4 regions of the Streptomyces sp. NPDC054841 genome follow, and region 1 is predicted to be linked to each of the others. Evidence: predicted binding sites of a transcription regulator. Region 1 holds the regulator's gene; each other region holds the start of a gene.
What was found. Region 1 encodes HrcA, which represses chaperone genes, less so after heat shock. Its sites were predicted from a motif close to TTNGCACTCNGNNNNNCNGAGTGCNAA; they were not measured.
Positions count from the first base shown of each region.

Region 2: the regulator HrcA is predicted to act here: its motif matches at 1,015-1,041, upstream of groES (co-chaperone GroES).
Region 3: the regulator HrcA is predicted to act here: its motif matches at 2,084-2,110, upstream of ACWGI8_RS08110 (FmdB family zinc ribbon protein).
Region 4: the regulator HrcA is predicted to act here: its motif matches at 3,098-3,124, upstream of groL (chaperonin GroEL).

Region 1 is NZ_JBSGZO010000035.1:24,052-29,725, reverse strand. Features, by position in the region: gene ACWGI8_RS07985 (nitronate monooxygenase) at 1-893, opposite strand, end outside; gene dnaJ (molecular chaperone DnaJ) at 1,368-2,507, opposite strand; gene hrcA (heat-inducible transcriptional repressor HrcA) at 2,508-3,524, opposite strand; gene ACWGI8_RS07970 (MBL fold metallo-hydrolase) at 3,713-4,444, shown strand; gene ACWGI8_RS07965 (DUF3097 domain-containing protein) at 4,455-5,264, shown strand; gene hemW (radical SAM family heme chaperone HemW) at 5,448-5,674, opposite strand, start outside.
Region 2 is NZ_JBSGZO010000067.1:295-5,968, forward strand. Features, by position in the region: partial or broken gene ACWGI8_RS12475 (polysaccharide deacetylase family protein) at 1-530, shown strand, start outside; gene ACWGI8_RS12480 (hypothetical protein) at 527-769, shown strand; gene groES (co-chaperone GroES) at 1,189-1,497, shown strand; gene groL (chaperonin GroEL) at 1,633-3,261, shown strand; gene ACWGI8_RS12495 (ester cyclase) at 3,439-4,131, opposite strand; gene ACWGI8_RS12500 (hydroxyacid dehydrogenase) at 4,228-5,268, opposite strand; gene ACWGI8_RS12505 (hypothetical protein) at 5,267-5,674, shown strand, end outside.
Region 3 is NZ_JBSGZO010000036.1:11,141-16,814, reverse strand. Features, by position in the region: gene ACWGI8_RS08120 (potassium/proton antiporter) at 1-72, shown strand, start outside; gene ACWGI8_RS08115 (MFS transporter) at 682-1,914, shown strand; gene ACWGI8_RS08110 (FmdB family zinc ribbon protein) at 2,122-2,466, shown strand; gene ACWGI8_RS08105 (S-methyl-5'-thioadenosine phosphorylase) at 2,557-3,408, shown strand; gene ACWGI8_RS08100 (hypothetical protein) at 3,839-4,516, shown strand; gene ACWGI8_RS08095 (hypothetical protein) at 4,644-4,853, opposite strand; gene ACWGI8_RS08090 (hypothetical protein) at 4,884-5,273, opposite strand; gene ACWGI8_RS08085 (QcrA and Rieske domain-containing protein) at 5,270-5,674, opposite strand, start outside.
Region 4 is NZ_JBSGZO010000072.1:17,669-23,342, forward strand. Features, by position in the region: gene ACWGI8_RS13170 (protein kinase domain-containing protein) at 1-1,184, shown strand, start outside; gene groL (chaperonin GroEL) at 1,342-2,970, opposite strand; gene ACWGI8_RS13180 (cold-shock protein) at 3,366-3,569, opposite strand; gene ACWGI8_RS13185 (MoaD/ThiS family protein) at 4,079-4,354, opposite strand; gene thrC (threonine synthase) at 4,351-5,661, opposite strand; SAM riboswitch class I at 5,655-5,674, opposite strand, start outside.

The DNA of each region.
Region 1 (5,674 bases):
TGCACCTCGGGGTACGCGGCGGGCGCGTACCGTCCGTGCTCACTCATGAACCGGTTGACCAGGCCGCGGGCCGGGCGTCCGGAGAAGGCGCGGGTGAGTTCGGTGCGGGTGAACAGCGGATTGGTCATGGCCTGCTTGTGCAGCGCGTTCGCCCCGGACTCGGGGCAGACGAGAAACGCGGTGCCGAGCTGGGCCGCGTCGGCGCCCGCGGCCAGCGCGGCGGCGATCTGGCTGCCGCGCATCAGTCCGCCGGCCGCGACGATCGGGAGCGGTACGGTCTCCCTGATCAGCGCGATCAGTGCCAGCAGCCCGATCCCGCCGCCATCGGTGGCAGGGTCGTCGCGGTGCGTGCCCTGGTGGCCGCCCGCCTCGATGCCCTGGACACAGATGGCGTCGGCGCCCACGCTCTGTGCGGCCTGTGCCTCCTCGGGCGTGGTGACGGTCACGACGGTGAGCGTCCCGGCGCGCTTGAGGGCGTCCAGGGCCTGCCGGGTGGGGCAGCCGAAGGTGAAGGACACGAGGGGTACGGGGTCGTCGCGCAGGATCGCCAGCTTGGCCTCGTACCCGTCGTCCCGTCCGGCCTCGGGGTCGCCGAGCGGCGTCTCGTACCAGCTCACCTCCCCGGCGAGCTGGTGCCGGTACACCTCGACGGCGGCCGGGTCGGCGTAGGGCGGCTGGGGCATGAAGAGATTGACGCCGAAGGGGCGGCCGGTGAGCCCGCGCACCTGTTTGATCTCCTGGTACATGCCGTCCGCGGTCTTGTACCCGGCGGCCAGGAACCCGAACCCGCCGGCCTCGGACACGGCAGCGACGAGCTCGGGACAGGAAGCGCCACCCGCCATGGGGGCCTGCACGATCGGGTAGCGGCAGAGATCGGTCAGCGCGGAGGACATGCCCGCATGGTGCCACGTCCCGACGGCGCGACCGAATCCGGCGCGGGACGGCCCGCGTCCGCCCCCGGCGGGACGGGGGTGCGGCGTGAAGCGGCCTCGCCTGCCCCGGGAGACGGGGACGGCGTGAAGCAGCCTCGCCTGCCCCGGGAGACGGGGACGGCGTGAAGCAGCCTCGCCCGGGCGGCGAGGGGTTACGGTGCGAAGCGCCTGCGCCTGCGCCTGCGCCTGCGCCTGCCAAGGGGAACGGGGCCGTAAGCCATAGCTCCCGCCCCGGAAATGGACGAGAGGCCGTGACGCGAAGCGCCCGCACCGGCCCGGCCGGAACGAGCGGCGTGGCGCGAAGCTGCCCGCGCCTACCCGAGCGGAACGAGGACTCGCGCGGTGCGAAGCGCCCGTGCCTCCCCAGGGGGAACGGGGGCCGTCAGGCCCCCGTAACTCCCGCCCCGGGGGGAGCCAGGTGAGTGGGGTTCCCCCTCACCTACCGTTGAACGCGTCCTTGAGGCGGGAGAACAGTCCCTGCTGCCCCGGCTGGAACTGCCCCATCGGCCGCTCCTCGCCCCGCAGCTTCGCCAGCTCCCGCAGCAGCCGCTCCTGCTCCGGATCCATCTTCGTCGGCGTCATCACCTCGACGTGGACGATGAGGTCACCACGCCCGCCGCCCCGCAGATGCGTCACACCGCGCCCGTGCAGCGGGATCGACTGCCCCGACTGCGTGCCCGGACGGATGTCGACCTCCTCCATGCCGTCGAGCGTCTCCAGCGGCACCTTCGTGCCGAGCGCGCCCGCCGTCATCGGGATCGTCACCGTGCAGTGCAGATCGTCGCCGCGCCGCTGGAAGACGGGATGCGGCAGCTCGTGGATCTCGACGTACAGGTCGCCTGCCGGGCCGCCGCCGGGGCCGACCTCGCCCTCGCCCGCCAGCTGGATCCGGGTGCCGTTGTCGACACCGGCCGGGATCTTGACCGTGAGAGTGCGACGCGACCGCACCCGGCCGTCGCCCGCGCACTCGGGGCACGGAGTGGGGACCACGGTCCCGAAGCCCTGACACTGCGGGCAGGGGCGGGAGGTCATGACCTGCCCGAGGAAGGACCGGGTGACCTGGGAGACCTCACCGCGGCCGCGGCACATGTCACAGGTCTGGGCGGAGGTACCGGGAGCCGCTCCCTCGCCCGAGCAGGTCGTACACACGACGGCCGTGTCGACCTGGATGTCCTTCGTCGTCCCGAAGGCCGCCTCGCTGAGCTCGACCTCCAGCCGGATCATCGCGTCCTGACCGCGCCGCGTCCGCGACCTCGGCCCGCGCTGGGACGCCGTTCCGAAGAAGGCGTCCATGATGTCCGAGAAGTTGCCGAAGCCGCCCGCGCCGAAGCCACCGGCCCCGCCCCCGCCGCCCGCGGCGGAGAGCGGGTCGCCACCGAGGTCGTAGACCTGCTTCTTCTGCGGGTCCGAGAGCACCTCGTACGCGGCGTTGATCTCCTTGAAGCGCTCTTGCGTCTTCGGGTCCGGATTCACGTCCGGGTGGAGCTCACGCGCCAGCCGCCGGAAGGCCTTCTTGATCTCGTCCTGCGAAGCGTCGCGGCGTACGCCCAGCACGGCGTAGTAGTCGGTGGCCACTTACGACTCCGCCAGGATCTGTCCGACGTAACGTGCCACTGCGCGTACCGCTCCCATCGTTCCGGGGTAGTCCATGCGGGTCGGTCCGACCACGCCGAGTTTGGCGACTGCCTCGTCGCCCGAACCGTAGCCGACCGCGACCACGGACGTGGAGTTGAGGCCCTCATGGGCGTTCTCGTGCCCGATCCGTACGGTCATGCCCGAGTCCTTGGCCTCGCCAAGCAGCTTCAGCAGGACGACCTGCTCCTCCAGCGCCTCCAGGACGGGCCGGATGGTCAGCGGGAAGTCATGGCCGAAGCGCGTCAGATTGGCGGTGCCGCCGATCATCAGCCGCTCCTCGGTCTCCTCCACGAGCGTTTCGAGGAGGGTCGAGAGCACCGTCGAGACCGTGCCCCGGTCGTCCAGCTCGAACGACTCGGGAAGATCCTGCACCAGCTGCGGCACGTCGGTGAAGCGACGGCCCACCACCCGGCTATTCAGCCGGGCCCGCAGATCCGCCAGCGAGGTCTCACCGAACGGCGCCGGGCAGTCCACGTGCCGCTGCTCGACCCGTCCGGTGTCGGTGATCAGCACCAGCATCAGCCGCGCCGGAGCCAGCGCCAGAAGCTCCACATGCCGCACGGTCGAGCGGGTGAGGGACGGGTACTGGACGACCGCGACCTGCCGGGTCAGCTGCGCGAGCAGCCGTACCGTGCGCGCCACGACGTCGTCGAGGTCGACGGCCCCGTCCAGGAAGTTCTGGATCGCGCGCCGCTCGGGGGAAGACAGCGGCTTGACGCCCGCCAGCTTGTCCACGAACAGGCGGTAGCCCTTGTCCGTCGGAATCCGTCCGGCGCTGGTGTGGGGCTGGGCGATGAACCCTTCCTCCTCCAGCACCGCCATGTCGTTGCGCACGGTGGCCGGCGAGACACCCAGCCGGTGCCGCTCGGTGAGGGCCTTGGAACCGACGGGTTCCTCCGTCCCGACATAGTCCTGGACGATGGCGCGCAGCACTTCGAGTCTGCGTTCACTGAGCATCGCGCACACCTCCAGCTGTGATTCCTCGGCGGTCCGTCGGTCCTGCCTGGCACTCACTGCGGCTGAGTGCCAGTCTTCCCCCGGGCCAGTGTACGGCGGGGAGGTACGCCCCTAGCAAGGGCGATCGGACACGCTACCGCCCCGCGGACCGGCAAGACGTCGCTGGTCGCCCGGGATAGCGTCGCCGTATGGACGTCAGTTGGGAAGACTTCGGATGGGAACGTCTCGGCCACGGAGTGGGCCGGCGCCGCATGCCTGTCTGGGACGCCACCATCGGTCTTGTCGTCGGAGAGACCGCGGCCCTGCTGTACGACACGGGCTCCACGCTCCGTGAGGGCGCCGAGCTGCGCACCCAGGCCGAGGCCCTTCTCGGCGGCCGCCGTGTGACGCATATCGCGCTCAGCCACCCCCATTTCGACCATGTCTTCGGCACGGCGGCGTTCTCGGCGGTCCAGGTGTACGGCGCGGTCGGCATCGACGAGCTGCTCGTCCGCCAGCGGGACGTGCTGCGCGACGACGCGATCCGCCACGGTGTGACGCCTGCCGACTCGGCGCAGGCCACGGACGTGCTGGTGCGGCCGCAGCACACCGTCTCCGACCGGTGGACCCTGGACCTCGGTGGCCGCCAGGTCCTGCTGGTGAACGCCGGACCGGGCCACTCCGGCCACGACCTCGCCGTACTGGTGCCCGGCACGGCTGCTGACCCGGAGATTGTCTTCTGCGGCGACCTGGTCGAGGAGTCGGGCGACCCCCAGGCGGGCCCGGACGCGGCCCCCTCCCGCTGGCCGGCGGCCCTGGACCGGCTGCTCGCGCTGGGCGGAGAGGACGCGGTGTACGTACCGGGGCACGGGGCGGCGGTGGACGCCGCCTTCGTACGCGCTCAACGGGATGAGCTGGCCCGGCGGTTCGGGGTGTCGTAGCGTCTGCGGAATGCGCAGTTACAGCCCCGACCTGACCCCACCGTGGAAGCGGTCCGCCCCCGTGCCGGAGGTCCCGGCCGAGCCCGATCTCGTCGTCGAGGAGGTCACGACGGGCTTCTGCGGCGCGGTGATCCGCTGCGAGGCGGGGACGGTGACGCTGGAGGACCGCTTCGGCAAGCACCGGGTCTTCCCGCTGGAGCCGCGCGGATTCCTGCTGGAGGGGAAGGTCGTCACGCTGGTCCGGCCGTCCTCCGGTGCTCCGGTACGGCCCACCCGTACGGCCTCCGGTTCGGTCGCCGTCCCCGGCGCACGGGCCCGGGTCGCCCGCGCGGGCCGCATCTACGTGGAGGGCCGCCACGACGCCGAGCTGGTCGAGAAGGTGTGGGGCGACGACCTGCGCATCGAGGGCGTGGTCGTCGAGTACCTGGAGGGCGTCGACGACCTCCCGTCCATCGTCGCGGACTTCTCCCCGACGGCGGACGCCCGTCTGGGCGTCCTCGTCGACCATCTGGTCCCTGGCTCCAAGGAGTCCCGCATCGCGGCATCCGTCACGGACCCGCATGTGCTCGTGGTGGGCCATCCGTACATCGATGTGTGGGAAGCCGTGAAGCCCTCGTCGGTGGGGATCGCGGGCTGGCCCTCCGTACCGCGCGGCGAGGACTGGAAGACGGGCGTCTGCCGCGCCCTGGGCTGGCCGCCGAACACGGGCGCGGCGTGGCAGCACATCCTGTCGCGGGTGACGAGCTACAGGGATCTCGAGCCGGCGCTGCTGGGAAGGGTGGAAGAGCTGATCGACTTCGTGACGGCCCCGCCGGAGTAGCCCCGGGGCCCCACCCGAAGTCCAGCCGGGGGCGGAAGCCCGAGAACCCAGCCCCGTCGGCGCTTGAGACGCAGGGTCCGGGGCAACGCCCCGAAAACCCAAACCCAGCCCCGTCGGCGCTTGAGACGCAGGGTCTGGGCAGCGCCCCAGTTCGGGAAGGGGCGGGGTGGGGTGGGGGACGTCTCAGTCCACCAGGTCCCGGACCACCGCGTCGGCCAGCAGCCGGCCCCGCAGGGTCAACGCCGCCCGCCCGGCCTCGTACGCCCCCGCGTCCAGCAGCCCGTCCGCCAAGGCGCGGCGCGACGCGGCGAGCCCCTCCGGCTTCAGGAGGGACAGTGGGCAGCCCTCGACGAGCCGCAGCTCCAGCAGCACCCGCTCGACCCGACGGTCCTCGTCCGGCAGAACCTCCC
Region 2 (5,674 bases), on a different contig from region 1:
ACGACGGTGCGGAGAAGGATCCCGAGCTGCTGGAGATGATGAGCGAGCTGCAGATCCCCTACAGCGCGTTCCTCACCGACTACGTCGTACGCGACGACTACGGCTACTTCAGGAAGATGCAGGACAGCGGCGTCGCCCTGCACAACCACACCCTCAACCACCGCTACCTGCCGGGTCTCTCGTACGCGAAGCAGAAGAAGGAGATCTGCGGGCAGCAGGCGATCCTCGAAGAGCAGTACGGAGAGCGGCCCCGGCTGTTCCGCCCGCCGTACGGCAACTACAACGAGGACACCCTGCGGGCGGCGAAGAAGTGTGGGATCAAGGCCGTGCCGCTGTGGGCGGCGGAGGCGTTCCCGGATCACATGGAGTGGCGGGAGCCGGACCGGGACCTCCACCCCGGCGACATCATCCTCACGCACTTCCGCGGCAAGGACGTCTGGAAGGGATCCATGGCCGACATGGTCCGCAACGTCATGAAGATCGTCACCGCGCAGGGATACGCGGTGGCACGGCTGGAGGACTACGTATGAGGTGCGCGCACCGGCCGCCGGCCGTCATGGTGGCGGCTGGTGCGCCGGTCGCGTGCGTGCGCGGCCCCGCCGGGTGTGCGGCGCCGTCCGTCGACCCGGTCGAACGGCTCGGCCGCGAGGCGGCCCAGAAGGTCACGCCCGCCGTGTCCGGGGCACTCGCCGCCCACCGGACGTCCGCCGCACCCGCAGCGCCCCGGGCGCTTCTCGTCCGCCCGGGTCGGCCGCCTTCGCGCCCGTGACAACGGCCGGGCCACGGTATCGACCGTGCGGCGGGCGTGGCGGGCCCGGATCGAGGGACATGTTCGTAGGGTCGTACGGAACGCGGCGCCGCATCCGCGCGTTGTCCGTATCGAGATCGAGTTCGAGCTTCGAGACCGAAGTTGAGTTCGAGCTTCGAGACCGAAGTTGAGTTCGAGATCGAGTTCGGGATCGCGATCCAGATCGAACCGTCCGTCGTGGTCCCGCGGGCGCGCCGCGCAGTGAATTGGCACTCCGCTTGACCGAGTGCTAATCGCAGTCATAGTCTCGGCTCTGGCACTCCCCACCGGAGAGTGCCAACACAGCGACGGGCAGGTCCGGCACCCGCGACGACGGATCCACCTGGTCGCCACCTCAGACAGTTAAACCCCGTGAGATCTCCGAAGGGGGAGGTCGGATCGTGACGACCACCAGCTCCAAGGTTGCCATCAAGCCGCTCGAGGACCGCATTGTGGTCCAGCCGCTCGACGCCGAGCAGACCACGGCCTCTGGCCTGGTCATCCCGGACACCGCCAAGGAGAAGCCCCAGGAGGGCGTCGTCCTGGCCGTGGGCCCGGGCCGCTTCGAGAACGGAGAGCGCCTGCCGCTCGACGTCAAGACCGGCGATGTCGTGCTCTACAGCAAGTACGGCGGCACCGAGGTGAAGTACAACGGCGAGGAGTACCTCGTCCTCTCGGCCCGCGACGTGCTCGCGATCGTCGAGAAGTAGGTCGGACCTCCGGGGTTCGCCCCCCGGAAGACTCCGTACCAGGCAGTTTTGCTTGAGCCGCGCCCCTGGCCCCCGCGTCGTAAGAAGCCGGGTGGCCCGGGGCGCGGTTCGTTTTGAGAGGACTTGAGAAGCTCCATGGCGAAGATCCTGAAGTTCGACGAGGACGCCCGTCGCGCCCTCGAGCGCGGCGTCAACAAGCTTGCCGACACGGTCAAGGTGACGATCGGCCCCAAGGGTCGCAACGTCGTGATCGACAAGAAGTTCGGCGCCCCCACCATCACCAACGACGGTGTCACGATCGCCCGTGAGGTCGAGATCGAGGACCCGTACGAGAACCTCGGCGCCCAGCTGGTGAAGGAGGTGGCGACCAAGACCAACGACATCGCTGGTGACGGCACCACCACCGCCACCGTGCTCGCCCAGGCCCTGGTCCGCGAGGGTCTGCGCAACGTCGCCGCCGGTGCCTCCCCGGCCGCCCTGAAGAAGGGCATCGACGCCGCGGTCAAGGCCGTCTCCGACGAGCTGATCGCCACCGCGCGTCCGATCGAGGAGAAGTCCGACATCGCCGCCGTCGCCGCGCTGTCCGCCCAGGACCAGCAGGTCGGCGAGCTCATCGCCGAGGCGATGGACAAGGTCGGCAAGGACGGTGTCATCACCGTCGAGGAGTCCAACACCTTCGGTCTGGAGCTGGAGTTCACCGAGGGCATGGCCTTCGACAAGGGCTACCTCTCCCCGTACATGGTGTCCGACCAGGAGCGTATGGAGGCCGTCCTCGACGACCCGTACATCCTGATCAACCAGGGCAAGATCTCCTCGATCCAGGACCTGCTGCCGCTGCTGGAGAAGGTCATCCAGGCGGGTGGCTCCAAGCCGCTGCTGATCATCGCCGAGGATGTCGAGGGCGAGGCGCTCTCCACCCTCGTCGTCAACAAGATCCGCGGCACCTTCAACGCGGTCGCGGTCAAGGCCCCCGGCTTCGGTGACCGCCGCAAGGCGATGCTGCAGGACATGGCCACCCTCACCGGTGCCACGGTCATCGCCGAGGAGGTCGGCCTCAAGCTCGACCAGGCCGGTCTGGACGTGCTGGGCAGCGCCCGCCGCGTCACCGTCACCAAGGACGACACGACGATCGTCGACGGCGGCGGCAACTCCGAGGACGTCCTCGGCCGCGTCAACCAGATCAAGGCCGAGATCGAGACCACGGACTCCGACTGGGACCGCGAGAAGCTCCAGGAGCGCCTCGCGAAGCTGGCCGGCGGCGTGTGCGTGATCAAGGTCGGCGCCGCCACCGAGGTGGAGCTGAAGGAGAAGAAGCACCGTCTGGAGGACGCCATCTCCGCGACCCGCGCCGCGGTCGAGGAGGGCATCGTCTCCGGTGGTGGCTCCGCGCTCGTCCACGCCGTGAAGGTGCTGGAGGGCAACCTCGGCAAGGAGGGCGACGAGGCCACCGGTGTCGCGGTCGTCCGCCGCGCCGCCGTCGAGCCGCTGCGCTGGATCGCCGAGAACGCCGGCCTCGAGGGCTACGTCATCACCGCGAAGGTGGCGGAGCTGGAGAAGGGCAACGGCTTCAACGCCGCGACCGGCGAGTACGGCGACCTGGTGAAGGCCGGCGTCATCGACCCGGTCAAGGTCACGCGCTCCGCGCTGGAGAACGCCGCGTCGATCGCCTCCCTGCTGCTCACCACCGAGACCCTCGTGGTGGAGAAGAAGGAAGAGGAGCCGGCGGAGGCGGGCCACGGCCACGGCCACGGTCACTCCCACTGAGCCATCGGGCCCACTGACCCGTTCAGGGCTTGAGAAGGCCCCCGTTCCCGGAGAGGGAACGGGGGCCTTCCCCGTGATGCGCCGATGACGCGCCGATGGTGTGCCGCCGCCAGGTGTCCGCCGCGGCTTCCTCTCCAGCGCCGCTTCCTCTCCGGCGCCGCTCCATGTCCGATGCTGCTACATGTCCAGTGCGCCGATCTGTCCCATCAGCCCGAGCCGGTCGTACTGCCACCAGCCCTCGCAGATCATGCCCTCGTGGAGCAGGTGGGTCGTCGTACCGGTCATGGACACCTGCTTGCCGGTGGCCGGTATCCCCAGGAACTCGCCCTTGTGCGTGCCGTTCCAGGTCCAGCGCGTGCACACCCGGTCGCCCTCGGCGATCTGGTCCTCGATGGTGAAGGTGAAGTCGAAGCCGTCCCGCCACATCCCGATCTCGCGGCGGAGTGCCTCGAGACCGATCAGGTCCTGCGCGTTGGACGGGTCGTGGTCGCGGTAGTCCCTGGTGAGCAGTCCGTCGAGGGCCGCGGGGTCACCGGCGAGGGCGTCGGTGAAGAACCTGCCGCAGGTGTCCTTGCTCAGCTGCTCGTCGCGGATGACGTCCAGGTCGGTGAAGGTCGGCAGGCCGTCGCAGAGAGCCACCATCTCCTGGAAGATCCGGTCCGTCTCGGGCAGGTTCGAGTTCCTCATCGCATCCTCGTACGAGGGGAACTCGACGATCTCTATGACGTGCGTCGCGTCGGAGCGGTCCGTGGCGACGAGACTGTGGGTGGCGGTGCGCTTGCCCTTGGTCTGTTCGACCCAGGTGTCCATGAGCTGGTTGAGCTCGTCGACACGATCCGTTTTACAATCGATCAATTGTACGAATGTCATGGTGTCTCCCGGGCGGGTGGGTCGCTGGGCCGGATACCCCCATTTTAGTGAGAATGGGCTAATTGTCTGCTCGGTGAGAATCGGGTAATTGTCCGTCTAGGCCGACCGGTTCAGCGCCGCCGGAACGACCTGGTCGGCAAAGGGCCGGCCCAGCGCGTAGCGCTCCACCTCGTCCAGCGCCAGATCGGCCATCCGGTGCAGCTCACGGCCGAGCGAGCCCGCGACATGCGGGGTCAGCAGGACGTTCGGCAGCTCGTACAGCGGGGAGTTCGCGGGCGGCACCTCGGGCTCGGTGACATCCAGTACGGCGTCGAGACGACCGGAGACAAGCGCCGTGAGCAGTGCGTCCGTGTCCACCAGCGAGCCGCGCGCGGTGTTGATCAGGGTCGCCCCGTCCGGCATCAGTGCCAGCTGGCGGGCGCCGATCATCCGGCGGGTTGCCGGGACCTCGGGTGCGTGGACGGTGACGATGTCGCTGCGCGAGCAGAGCACGTCCAGCGGGACCACCTCGGCCCCGAGCAGCGCCGCCTCGGCGGCGTCCGCGTACGGGTCGTACAGCAGGACCTGCAGATCGAACGGGCGGAGCAGCTCGATGACACGGCGGCCGATCCGGGACGCGCCGACGACGCCGACCGTACGGCCGTAGTTGCCGGCTCCGTCGAGCTCGTGGCGCCAGTCGTGCCGGGCGCGCAGCTCGCGGTATCGGCGGCGGCTGTGCAGGACCCGCTTGTTGGCGAAGAGGATCGCGGCGAGCGTGTACTCGGCGACGGGCAGCGCGTTGGCCGCGGCGGCGGAGGTGACGGCGATGCCGCGGTCCCAGCAGGCCTGGGTGATGTGGTGCTTGACGGAACCCGCGGCGTGTACGACGGCACGCAGGCGCGGGGCGGCGTCCAGGACGCGCTCGTCGAGCGGGGTCGCTCCCCAGCAGGTCAGCAGCAGCTCCGCCTCGGCGAGTGCGGCCGCGACGGCGGGGGAGGGGGTGGTCAGGTCATGGGCGACGAGGTGGGGATCGGTGCGCGCCAGTGCCGCGAGGCGGGCGCGATGGGCATCGGTGAGCAGACGGTCGGCGATGCCGGGACCCATCGCGAGCAGCAGGGACGGCCCACTGCCCGCGGAATTGTCAGTGGCGGGGTGCATGGTGGAAGTCGGACTCCTCGTTGGTCACTTGGGGTCAACGGGCGGGCTGCTCGGCGGGTCACGTCTGCGCGTCTGCGGTCACTTGACGCTGCCCGCGGTCAAACCCGCCTCCGCCCACGCCCCGTCGCCCGGCATCCGGGTTCACTCACTGACGCTCGCCCACGGACGGGCCGAGGTCCGCGCCCATCTCGTCACCGGGGCGCCCGACGGCACCTCCGTACGCCAGACCGGCTGGGCCACCACTCCCGAAGGCCCTACCGCCCAACTCCAGCCGGTGCACGGCTACACGGTGCGCACCGCGTCCGACACCGGCTCCACCCTCCAGGGCCCCCGCACCCGTACCGCCGCTCTGCACGGCACGACCGGCGGCAGACCCGCCACCCTCCTCGTCGCCCTCGCCTCGCTC
Region 3 (5,674 bases), on a different contig from region 1:
GGGTGGCTCGGGACCGGGGGGACGAGGAGGACCGGGGGCTCCAGGAGCGCTGGAGGAACCAGGGGCATCTGAGGCGCCTGGGGGATCAGCGCTCCTGAGGGAACACGACTCCTGAGTTCCGGACGGACCTGGTGGGACCTGGACGGGGGACGGACCTGGACGGAGGACGGACCTGGACGGACCCGGACGGACCTGGAGGGGACTTGGAAGGACCAGGGGCTCCTGAGACTCCGGGACTCCACGGCTCCACGGCTCCGGGCTCCACGGCTCCGGACGCCACGCGAAGCGAACCTCCGGTTAATCGCAGGTACAGATCTGGATGCGTCGGCAATTTCACAGGCGGGCCCTGCTCCACCCCTGTACCATCAAGGCACACTGATCGACCAACTCTGCCTGACGCAGAGCTGGCGCGACCGTATGGCGGCCGAGTGTCCCCCCTCAGTGGGTCCCGGTATCTACCGCAGTTCCGCGCAAGAGGACAGCTCTCGGCGGCTCCCGACACCCAGGGGAGCGCTACCAGGCGGCAGAAAGGCAAGGACCGTGGCGTCCACGGTCGCTTCTGGCACGTCTTCTGACACGCCCGGCTTCGGCACCTCCAACTCCGGGGCGTCCGGCTCCCGCACGTCCGGCTCCCGCACGTCCGGCTCCGGCGCATCCGGCCGGCGCCCTGGCTACGGACAACTGCTCCGCACCCCTGGAGCCTGGACGTTCCTGCTTCCCGGATTCGCTGCCCGGCAGCCGTTCGCGATGCTCACCATCGGCATCGTCCTGCTCGTGCAGCACACCACCGGTTCGTACGGGAGCGCCGGCGCCGTCGCCGCCGTCACCGGTGTCTCCATGGCGCTCTTCGCCCCCCAGAGCGGAAAGCTCGCCGACCGCTTCGGCCAGCGGGCCGTCCTGATCCCCGGCGTCCTCGTGCACGCCGCTTCCGTGAGCGTGCTGACCGCGCTGGCGCTCGCGGACGCTCCCCTGTGGGCGCTCTTTGCCGCGGCCGTGCCGACCGGTGCCTCCGTCCCGCAGATCGGCCCCATGGTGCGGGCCCGCTGGGCGGCGAGGCTCGGGGGCTCGCCGCTGATGCCGACGGCCGCGGCCTTCGAGTCCGTGACCGACGAGTTCACCTTCGTGGTCGGGCCGGTCCTGGCCACCGCCCTGTGCACCGGCGTCCACCCGGCCGCCGGTCTGATCGCCGAGGCCGGGCTCACGCTGGCCGGCGGTCTGCTGTTCGCGGCCCAGCGCCGCACGCAGCCCGCGTACGGACGTCCGGCTGCTCATGAGCGCACGGAACACGCCTCCGCGCTCTCCGTGCCCGGTGTACGGGTCCTGGCCGTGGCCTTCCTGGGCATCGGCTCGGTCTTCGGCGGCATGCAGGTCTCGCTGACCGCGTTCGCGGAGGAGATCGGGCAGCCCGGAATGAACGGACTGCTGTACGGACTCTTCGCGGCCGGCAACATGCTGGCGGGCATCGCCGTCGGCGCCATCGCCTGGAAGTCCGGTCCCCGCCGTCGCCTGGTGCTCGGCTACGCGGGCCTGACGGTCGCCGCGTCCCTGCTGTGGGCGGCACACTCCGTGGTACTGCTCGGCGCACTGGGTCTGGTCGTGGGCGTGTGCATCGCGCCCGCGCTGATCAGCGGCTTCACGCTGGTCGAGCCGCTGGTGCCGGCGTCGGCCCGTACCGAGGCCTTCACCTGGCTGACCGGCGCCGTGGCGCTGGGCCAGGCCGGTGCGGTGACGGTCGCCGGACGACTGGCCGACGCACACGGCGCGAGCACCGGATTCCTGGTGCCGCTGGTGGGCACCGCGCTGGCTCTGGTCACTCTGCTGGCCCTGCGGTCGCGGCTCGCGCCTCCGCGCGCGACCCTCACGGTCGCGCGCGGCGCGGTCTACCGCGATCGCGTCGCGGTAGGTGAGATGTGACGTCGTATCCGTATGGCGGAATACGTCACTGTGACTCCTCCGCCATATCTTGGCGGCTTCTCACTCGGGTCCGTAGATCCTCATGACGGCCAAGCCCTGACCGCTGCCCGCAGACAGGTGACGAATGTTACTCCGGCCACCTGTAATCACGGGCTAAAATGGATAACTGTTAGCACTCATCGAGTGAGAGTGCCAGGAGGAAGACAAGTGCCGACCTACCAGTACCAGTGCACCGAGTGCGGCGAGGGCCTCGAGGCGGTGCAGAAGTTCACCGACGATGCCCTGACCGTATGCCCGAACTGCCAGGGACGCCTCAAGAAGGTGTTCTCGGCCGTCGGCATTGTCTTCAAGGGCTCCGGCTTCTACCGGAACGACAGCCGCGGTGCGTCGTCGAGCAGCACGCCGTCGTCGTCCTCGTCCGCCGGGTCGTCGACTTCGTCCTCGTCCTCGTCGTCGGCGTCGTCCGCGAGCACGAAGTCGTCTTCGTCGGACTCGAAGCCGGCGGCGTCGAGCTCCTCCAGCTCCTCCAGCAGCGGTACGACGGCTGCCTGATCCTCGCTTGCCAGGGGCCCCACCGTCTTCGGACGCCGGGGCCCCTGGGCGTATTCCGGCGCCAGTTCGCGCGCGGCTACTGTGATCGCCATGGCCAACGCAGAGAGCGCGCAGCGCGCGGAGATCGGTGTGATCGGCGGCTCGGGTTTCTACTCGTTCCTGAAGAACGTGACCGAGGTCGAGGTACCCACGCCGTACGGCAGCCCGAGCGATTCCCTGTTCTTCGGCGAGATCGCCGGCCGCCGGGTCGCGTTCCTCCCCCGGCACGGACGTGATCACCGCCTCCCTCCGAGCCGCATCAACTACCGCGCCAATCTGTGGGCCCTGCGGTCCGTCGGTGTGCAGCAGGTGCTGGGGCCGTGCGCGGTGGGCGGGCTGCGTGCGGAGTACGGGCCGGGCACCCTGCTCGTCCCGGACCAGCTGGTGGACCGTACGAAGGCCCGCGCCGACACGTTCTACGACGGTGAGCCGCTGGCGAACGGGGAGGTGCCGAAGGTCGTCCATGTGTCGCTGGCCGACCCGTACTGCCCGTCGGGGCGCTCGGCGGCGCTGGCTGCGGCGCGCGGGCGGGACTGGGAGCCGGTCGACGGCGGGACGCTGGTCGTGGTCGAGGGCCCGCGCTTCGGGACCCGCGCCGAGTCGCGCTGGCACGCGGCGATGGGCTGGTCCGTGGTCGGGATGACCGGGCACCCCGAAGCCGCGCTCGCCCGTGAGCTGGAGCTCTGCTACACGTCGATGACGCTGGTGACGGACCTCGACGCGGGGGCCGAGACGGGTCAGGGCGTCTCCCACGAAGAGGTCCTGAAGGTCTTCGCCGCAAATGTCGACCGACTGCGGGACGTCCTCTTCGACACGGTGGCCGGGCTGCCGGCGAACGGGGAGCGCGACTGCCTGTGCAGGAGCGCGCTGAACGGGCTGAAGACGGGGATAACGCTGCCGTAGCCGAGATGCCGCAGTGAAGATGCCGCGGCGGGGACGACGTAGCGGGGATGCCGTATCGGGCTGACCTATCGGAGTTGCTGTGGGGATGCCCAGCGGGATGCGGCATCCGGATGCCGTTTCGGGATGCCGTTTCGGGATGCCGCGGCGGGGACGAGGCATCGGCTGACGGTGCTGGCCACCCTTCAGAGTGAGCCAGTTGTCCACAGGCCGGGGGCTGTCCACAGGGCCCAGCGGGGCGGCGCGTGAGCGGGGATCGTGAGGTGCGTGCGGTGCGCTCGGTGCGTGCGGGCGTTCGGTGGGAGCCAATTGCGGCTCGCGCCGCTCGCACGACACCTGCGCCACCTACGTGTCCTACGACTCCCACGACTCACGACAGGCGGTCACGACGATGTCGACGCTCTCTTCCTGCGGACATGCACGTTCTGGGCCGATGGCCCTTCCCGCGGCGCCGGCCCCGGAGCCGCGCGGGGTGGCCGCGTTCGCCCCGCTGAGGGTGCGGGGCGGGCGCCACTGGCAGCGGATGAGGCTGCGGCGCGTGATGCGGCGCAGGCGGCGCGCACTGGCGGCCGGGCTGGCCGTGACGGCTGCGGCGCTGGCCGCATGGGGGCCGCGCGCCCCGGTCGACGCGGGGGCGCGGGATGAGCCGGGCGCGCTGCCCCGGCACGCATCGCGGCCGGTGGACATCGTGTCCGCGCCGGTTCGTATCGCGGACGCGGAGACCGTCCGGCTGCTGGAGCCGGGCGACCGTGTGGACGTGATCGCGGCCGCCAACTCCCCGGTGGGCGCGGGCTCCGACGCGCACATCGTCGCGACGGGCGCCCGGGTGGCAGAAGTTCCCGGGGCCCGCAGGGGTTCTCCGGACCACGAGACCTTGCCGGACGACGCGGCTCCCGCGGACGGAAAGGCTTCCCCGGACGGAAAGGCTTCCCCGGACGGCACGACCTTCACAGATCCCGGCAGCGAGGCTGTCCCGGACGGCGAGGCTTTCGCCGACGGCGAGGCTTTCCCTGGCGGAGGTGCGTTGATTGTGCTGTCGGTCCCCCGCCCCGTCGCGGCAGCACTGGCCGGCGCGGGAGCGACGTCCCGTCTGGCGGTGACGCTGTGCTGACACGCACGCGAGCGCGAGAGCGGGCAGGATTCGGGCTGCGGCGCGCCCTGGCCTCACGGGCGGGCGGTCGGAGTCAGAGGCCCGGCCGGAGTCAGAGGCTCGGCCGGAGTCAGAGGCTCGGCCGGAGTCAGAGGTGGTGCGGCGGCTTCTCGTCGAGGAAGCGCGCGAGATCGGCGGCGCTTCCGCCGCTGCTCGGAGGCCGCTCGCCCCACCCGCGGTCCGTATCGTCCGAGGACTGTTGGTCCAGCGGATCGTCGAAGATCAGCGCCGGCGTAGGAAACGGCTGCTGCCGGGGCTCCTCCGCATCGCGCGGTCCGGGGGTGGGGGCGGTGCTCATGCGTCAAGACTACGCCGGGGGCAGCAGGGCTCACCGGTCCTGCGGATCGACCAGCCAGAGGCCGAGGACCACCAGGAACGACAGCACGAGGAACCCAGCACCCCACCAGGCGGTGCCGGTGTCCCCCTTCATCCACTCGTCGACGATGACGGTCAGCCCCCAGAGCTGGCCGACGACGACGGAGAGGACCAGGGCCAGGCGTGCGGTGAGCTTCGACGAGCGTTCGGGTTCCTGCTCGGATCCGGCCCCGGGGCCCGGTCCGGTGTGCCGGATCCGCGGGTCGCCGTAGCCACTGGTGGGGCGGATCTGCGGATAGCGCTCGTGGACGGGCCTGTTCAGCCGAGGCTGGGCACTGCCGGGACGGTAAGGGGGCCGCGGTGGCGGCGCGGGGCTGCCGGGCGGCTGCTCAGGAGTGGTCATGTGTGGGTGGCCCTCTCCGCGGCGCCGGGAACCGCGCCCGGACAGCCGAGCCTGGCCGCCATGTCCGGGCGGTCCTTGAGCAGTTGCCGGCACAGGCCTTCCTGGAGGGTCTCGCCGGAGCGGGTGGTGCCGACCGCCCAGACGCTGCCGTCCACCTCCTCGATGACGATCACCTTGGGCAGGGCCCTCGGTGGTGGACCCGCGGTGACCTCTCCGGTACGGACATCGAAGATCCCTTCGTGGCACGGGCAGTACAGCTCGCCCTCGCTCCCCCGGTCCGCGCGCCAGAGCACGGCACAGGCCAGGTGGGTGCAGACCGCCGAGTAGCCGACGAGGTTGCCGTCCCCGAGCCGTACGGCGAGGGCCCGGTCCTCGGGACCGGGGTAGCGGAAGGCGACCGA
Region 4 (5,674 bases), on a different contig from region 1:
ACCGCATCGTCCACACCGACCCGGATCTCGGGCAGCTGCCCGAGGCCGACCCGGAATTGTCCGCCGTCGTCGAGTCCTGCCTCGCGAAGGACCCCTCCGCGAGGCCCACGGCCGCCGAGCTCGTCGACCTCGCGCGGGACCACGTCCCGGCGGCGACCACCTCACCGTGGCCGATCGCCGTGACCGACCGGATCACCGAACGAGCCGCCTTCGCCGCGAACCCGCCCGTCGTGCCCGTCGCTCCCACCGCGGAGGAGAACGCGCCGGAGTCTCCCGCACCCGTGTTCCCGGACGCCGTGAAACCCGAGGCTCCCCCGGCCGACACGGCCGCCCCCGCCACCCGGAAGCCGCTCGAACGCCGCACCCGCGTGATGCTGTTCGCGCTCCCCGTCGTGGTGATCACGGGCACGACGCTGACCATCGCGCTCTCGCCGTACGACATCCTTCCGAAGAGCGCAGGCCCGGGCGCCTCGACGCCGACGGCCACCGTCTCGCCGTCCGAGTCGGCGGCAGGGGGCCGTTCCCCGAACCCCACGGCGCCGTCGTCCCGCCCGCCGGGCTCCAAGCCGGGAGCGAGCGGCGCGCCGCCGTCCGCCTCCGGCGCACCGGGAAACGGCGGTACGGGAGACGGTGCCGGAACCGGAACCGGAACCGGAACTGGAACCGGAAGCGGAAACGGATCCTCGGGTTCGACCGACTCCGGCGGTACCGGCACCTCCGGCGGCTCGAACAACTCGGTGGGCGGTTCGGGGGGTTCGGGCGGAGACCTGCCGCCCGCACCCTCGGGTACGTACCTCCTGAGGAACGCCTCCGACAGCCGCTGCCTTGCGGAGTCCTCATCCACCTACGGGGGCGCCGACGTCACGGCCCAGGTGTGCGGCGAGCCGGCGCACAACGGGGCCACGAACTATTACAAGTGGACTTACTCGGCGATTTCGAGCACCACCTTCAGGCTCGTCAGTGAAGGCGTCGGCAAATGCCTCGTGTCGAGGGGCTACGCCGGGCTCGCGATCGAGACCTGCAACGGATCCGAAGCCCAGTCCTGGCAGATCCGCAACAAGACCTCGAAGGGCCACACCCTCGAGAACACCGCCGAGAAGCGCTGCCTGATGATGTCCGGCTTCAGCATGGGCACGACGGCCTGCAACTCCTCGGAGACGGCACAGCTCTGGCGCAACTCCTAGGACTGCGCGCCTCCGGGCTCCGGCAGCGCGTCGCGGTCTTGGCGCAGTAGCGGTTCCGGGCGCCCCGGGGCGCGCCCGGCAACGCCCGAGGGCGGCACCCCCCTGGGAGTGGGGGTGCCGCCCTCGGTCTCAGGACGGTTGATCAACCAGGGGTCGATCAGAAGTCCATGTCACCGCCCGGCATGCCGCCCGGAGCGGCCGCGGCGGCCTTCTCCGGCTTGTCGGCGATGACGGCCTCGGTGGTGAGGAACAGCGCGGCGATGGAGGCCGCGTTCTGCAGGGCGGAGCGCGTCACCTTCGCCGGGTCGATGATGCCCTCGGCGATCAGGTCGACGTACTCGTTGGTCGCGGCGTTGAGGCCGTGACCGGTCGGCAGGTTGCGGACCTTCTCCGCCACGACGCCGCCCTCGAGGCCGGCGTTGATCGCGATCTGCTTCAGCGGGGCCTCGAGGGCCAGCTTCACGATCGCGGCACCCGTGGCCTCGTCGCCCGTCAGGTCGAGCTCGAGCTTCTCGAAGACCGAGGATGCCTGCAGCAGGGCCACGCCACCACCGGCGACGATGCCCTCCTCGACGGCCGCCTTCGCGTTGCGAACGGCGTCCTCGATGCGGTGCTTGCGCTCCTTGAGCTCGACCTCGGTCGCGGCGCCGGCCTTGATGACGGCCACGCCGCCGGCCAGCTTCGCGAGGCGCTCCTGGAGCTTCTCGCGGTCGTAGTCCGAGTCGCTGTTCTCGATCTCGGCGCGGATCTGGTTGACCCGGCCGGCGACCTGGTCGCTGTCACCGGCACCGTCGACGATGGTGGTCTCGTCCTTGGTGATGACGACCTTGCGGGCGCGGCCCAGCAGGTCCAGGCCGGCGTTCTCCAGCTTGAGGCCGACCTCCTCGGAGATGACCGTGCCACCGGTGAGGATGGCGATGTCGCCGAGCATGGCCTTGCGGCGGTCACCGAAGCCCGGGGCCTTGACGGCAACGGACTTGAAGGTGCCACGGATCTTGTTGACGACCAGGGTCGACAGGGCCTCGCCCTCGACGTCCTCGGCGATGATCAGCAGCGGCTTGCCCGACTGCATGACCTTCTCCAGCAGCGGGAGCAGGTCCTTCACCGAGGAGATCTTGGAGTTGACGATCAGGATGTACGGGTCGTCCAGGGACGCCTCCATACGCTCCATGTCGGTGGCGAAGTACGCCGAGATGTAGCCCTTGTCGAAGCGCATACCCTCGGTGAGCTCCAGCTCCAGACCGAAGGTCTGGGACTCCTCGACGGTGATGACGCCTTCCTTGCCGACCTTGTCCATCGCCTCGGCGATGAGCTCACCGATCTGGGTGTCGGCGGCGGAGATGGAGGCGGTGGAGGCGATCTGCTCCTTCGTCTCCACGTCCTTGGCCTGCTCGAGCAGGGCGCCGGAGACGGCCTCGACGGCCTTCTCGATGCCGCGCTTCAGAGCCATGGGGTTGGCGCCGGCCGCCACGTTGCGCAGGCCCTCGCGGACGAGCGCCTGGGCGAGAACGGTCGCGGTGGTCGTACCGTCACCGGCGACGTCGTCCGTCTTCTTGGCGACTTCCTTGACCAGCTCGGCGCCGATCTTCTCGTACGGGTCCTCGAGCTCGATCTCCTTGGCGATGGAAACACCATCGTTGGTGATCGTGGGGGCGCCCCACTTCTTCTCGAGGACGACGTTCCGGCCCTTGGGGCCAAGGGTGACCTTTACGGCGTCGGCGAGCTGGTTCATCCCGCGCTCGAGACCGCGCCGTGCCTCCTCGTCGAACGCGATGATCTTGGCCATGTGAAGTGGTCCTCCCGGACTGGGGTGGATTTCTCCGGACCGCGCTCGGCGCCCGCGACGGACGGCCTGCATGCCTTGTGGTTCCTTGCCCCACCTGGCCTGCGGACCTCACCGACCCGGTCCATAGTTGTCACTCTCACTCGTAGAGTGCTAACGCCAATGATTAGCACTCGGGCCTGGAGAGTGCAAGCGGCTTCGAAGAAGCCTCGATGAGGGGTGGCGGTCGGGTGACGGGAGGGAGCAAGCGGCTTCGAGGCCTCGGCGAGGGTGACGGGAGCGCGCAAGCGGCTCTCGCGGATCGCGGAGGACGACAGGCACACGGACGCGGACACGCCGGAGGGCCCGTACCCACCGGGTACGGGCCCTCCGTCACGTTGCTGCAGTCGGTCGGCGCTTCAGCCGGCCAAACGGACCATGTCCGCCTGCGGCCCCTTCTGACCCTGCGAGATCTCGAACTCGACCCGCTGGCCCTCCTCCAGGGTGCGGTAACCGTCCATCTGGATCGCGCTGTAGTGGACGAAAACATCCGCACCACCGTCGACCGCGATGAAGCCGTACCCCTTCTCCGCGTTGAACCACTTGACGGTGCCCTGAGCCATGCCTAACTCCCCTATTACTGGCCCTTGCACAGGACCGCACTTCGCGGACCCGGGTCAGACCTCGCCCACTGACAGGTGTGAGCGTGCGCCGGAACGCGTCGACCGCGGCTGAATGTATCTGTCCAACTGCCCTCTGCAACAGGTCAATCGGACGAGAATTCTGGGCAGGGCCGAAAGGACGATCCCCTTGAATTCACTGGTTTCCCGGGCAAGTCGGGCCCACCAAAGCGCGCATAAGCCGCATCGAAGTCGAACACTTTGGCTGCTTCTTGTCGCGCTCGGGCGCATTCTCATATGCGTCTGGCACAAGCAGTGGAGGGGACTTCCCAACTCTACCGCGCTCAACCATGCAGAATTGCCCCCTCCGCTTAGCTTGCGGAGGGGGCAATTCTGTTAACAATGCGTGGCGATCACGGCTCCGGCACGGCGCCCGACGGTCAGCCTCCGGAACTGTGCCGGATGGTCAGCCTCCGTGCCGGATGGTCAGCCTCCGGCACTGCGCTGAATGGTCAGCCTCCGGCGACGGCCGGGATGATCGAGACGCCCGCGCCGTCCGGCGTGGCCGTCTCCAGGCCCTGCTCGAAGCGGACGTCGTCGTCGTTGACGTACACGTTCACGAAACGGCGCAGCTTGCCCTGGTCGTCGAGAACCCGCGCCGCGATGCCCGCGTGGTTCTTCTCCAGGTCGGCGATGACCTCGGCGAGGGTCACGCCCTCCGCCGGGACCTCGGCCTGGCCGCCGGTGTAGGTGCGGAGGATGGTGGGGATGCGGACGTTGACGCTCATGCGAGGCCAGCCTCTCGGAAAGAGTCCAGGTTGGGGCGGATGACAGCGGACATACCCGTCGTGGGGGCCACCGCGTCGAGGGTCTTCAGGCCGTCACCCGTGTTGACGACGACCGTGGTGAGGGACGGGTCGATGACGCCTGCCTCGATCAGCTTCTTCGCCACGCCGAGCGTCGTGCCGCCGGCGGTCTCCGTGAAGATGCCCTCCGTGCGGGCCAGCAGCTTGATCGCGTCCACGATCTGCTCGTCGGTGACGTCCTCGACGGCTCCGCCGGTGCGCCGGCAGATGTCCAGGACGTACGGGCCGTCGGCCGGGTTGCCGATCGCCAGGGACTTCGCGATGGTGTCGGGCTTCTGCGGCCTGACCACGTCGTGGCCGGCCTTGAAGGCCACGGACACCGGGGAGCAGCCCTCGGCCTGGGCGCCGAAGATCTTGTAGGGCCTGTCCTCGACGAGGCCCAGCTTGATCAGCTCCTGCAGACCCTTGTCGATCTTGGTGAGCTGGGAGCCGGAGGCGATGGGGATGACGATCTGGTCGGGGATCCGCCAGCCGAGCTGCTCGCAGATCTCGTACGCGAGCGTCTTCGACCCCTCGCCGTAGTACGGGCGCAGATTGACGTTGACGAAGCCCCAGCCCTCGCCCGCCGGGTCGCCGATGAGCTCGGAGCAGAAGCGGTTGACGTCGTCGTAGTTGCCCTCGATACCGACGAGCTCGCCGCCGTAGACGGCGGCCATGACGACCTTGCCCTGCTCCAGGTCGTGCGGGATGAACACGCAGGAGCGGAAGCCGGCCCGGGCGGCGGCGGCGCCGACCGCGCCCGCCAGGTTGCCGGTGGAGGAGCAGGAGAGCGTGGTGTAGCCGAAGGCGCGGGCGGCCTCCAGGGCCTGGGCGACGACCCGGTCCTTGAAGGAGTGCGTCGGGTTGCCGGAGTCGTCCTTGACGAAGAGCTTGCCGGTGTCGACGCCCAGCTCGCGGGCGAGGTTGTCGGCCTTGACGAGCTTGGTCCAGCCCGGGTTCAGGTTCGGCTTGCTCGCCACGTCGGCGGGGACGGGGAGCAGCGGCGCATAGCGCCAGATGTTCTCGGGGCCGTTCTCGATCCGCTTGCGCAGGGCTTCCGGGTCGCCGCTCGGCAGGTCGTACGCGACTTCGAGCGGCCCGAAACAGATCTCGCAGGCGAAGATCGGGCCGAGCGCGAACCGCTCGCCGCATTCGCGGCAGGAGAGCCCGGAGGCGGGGCCGAGATCAACAGAGTCGGTGGTGGTGGCAACGGTCTGCACAGCCATGGAGGCGAGGCCCTTTCTCCTCATCTTCCTCGCGGCG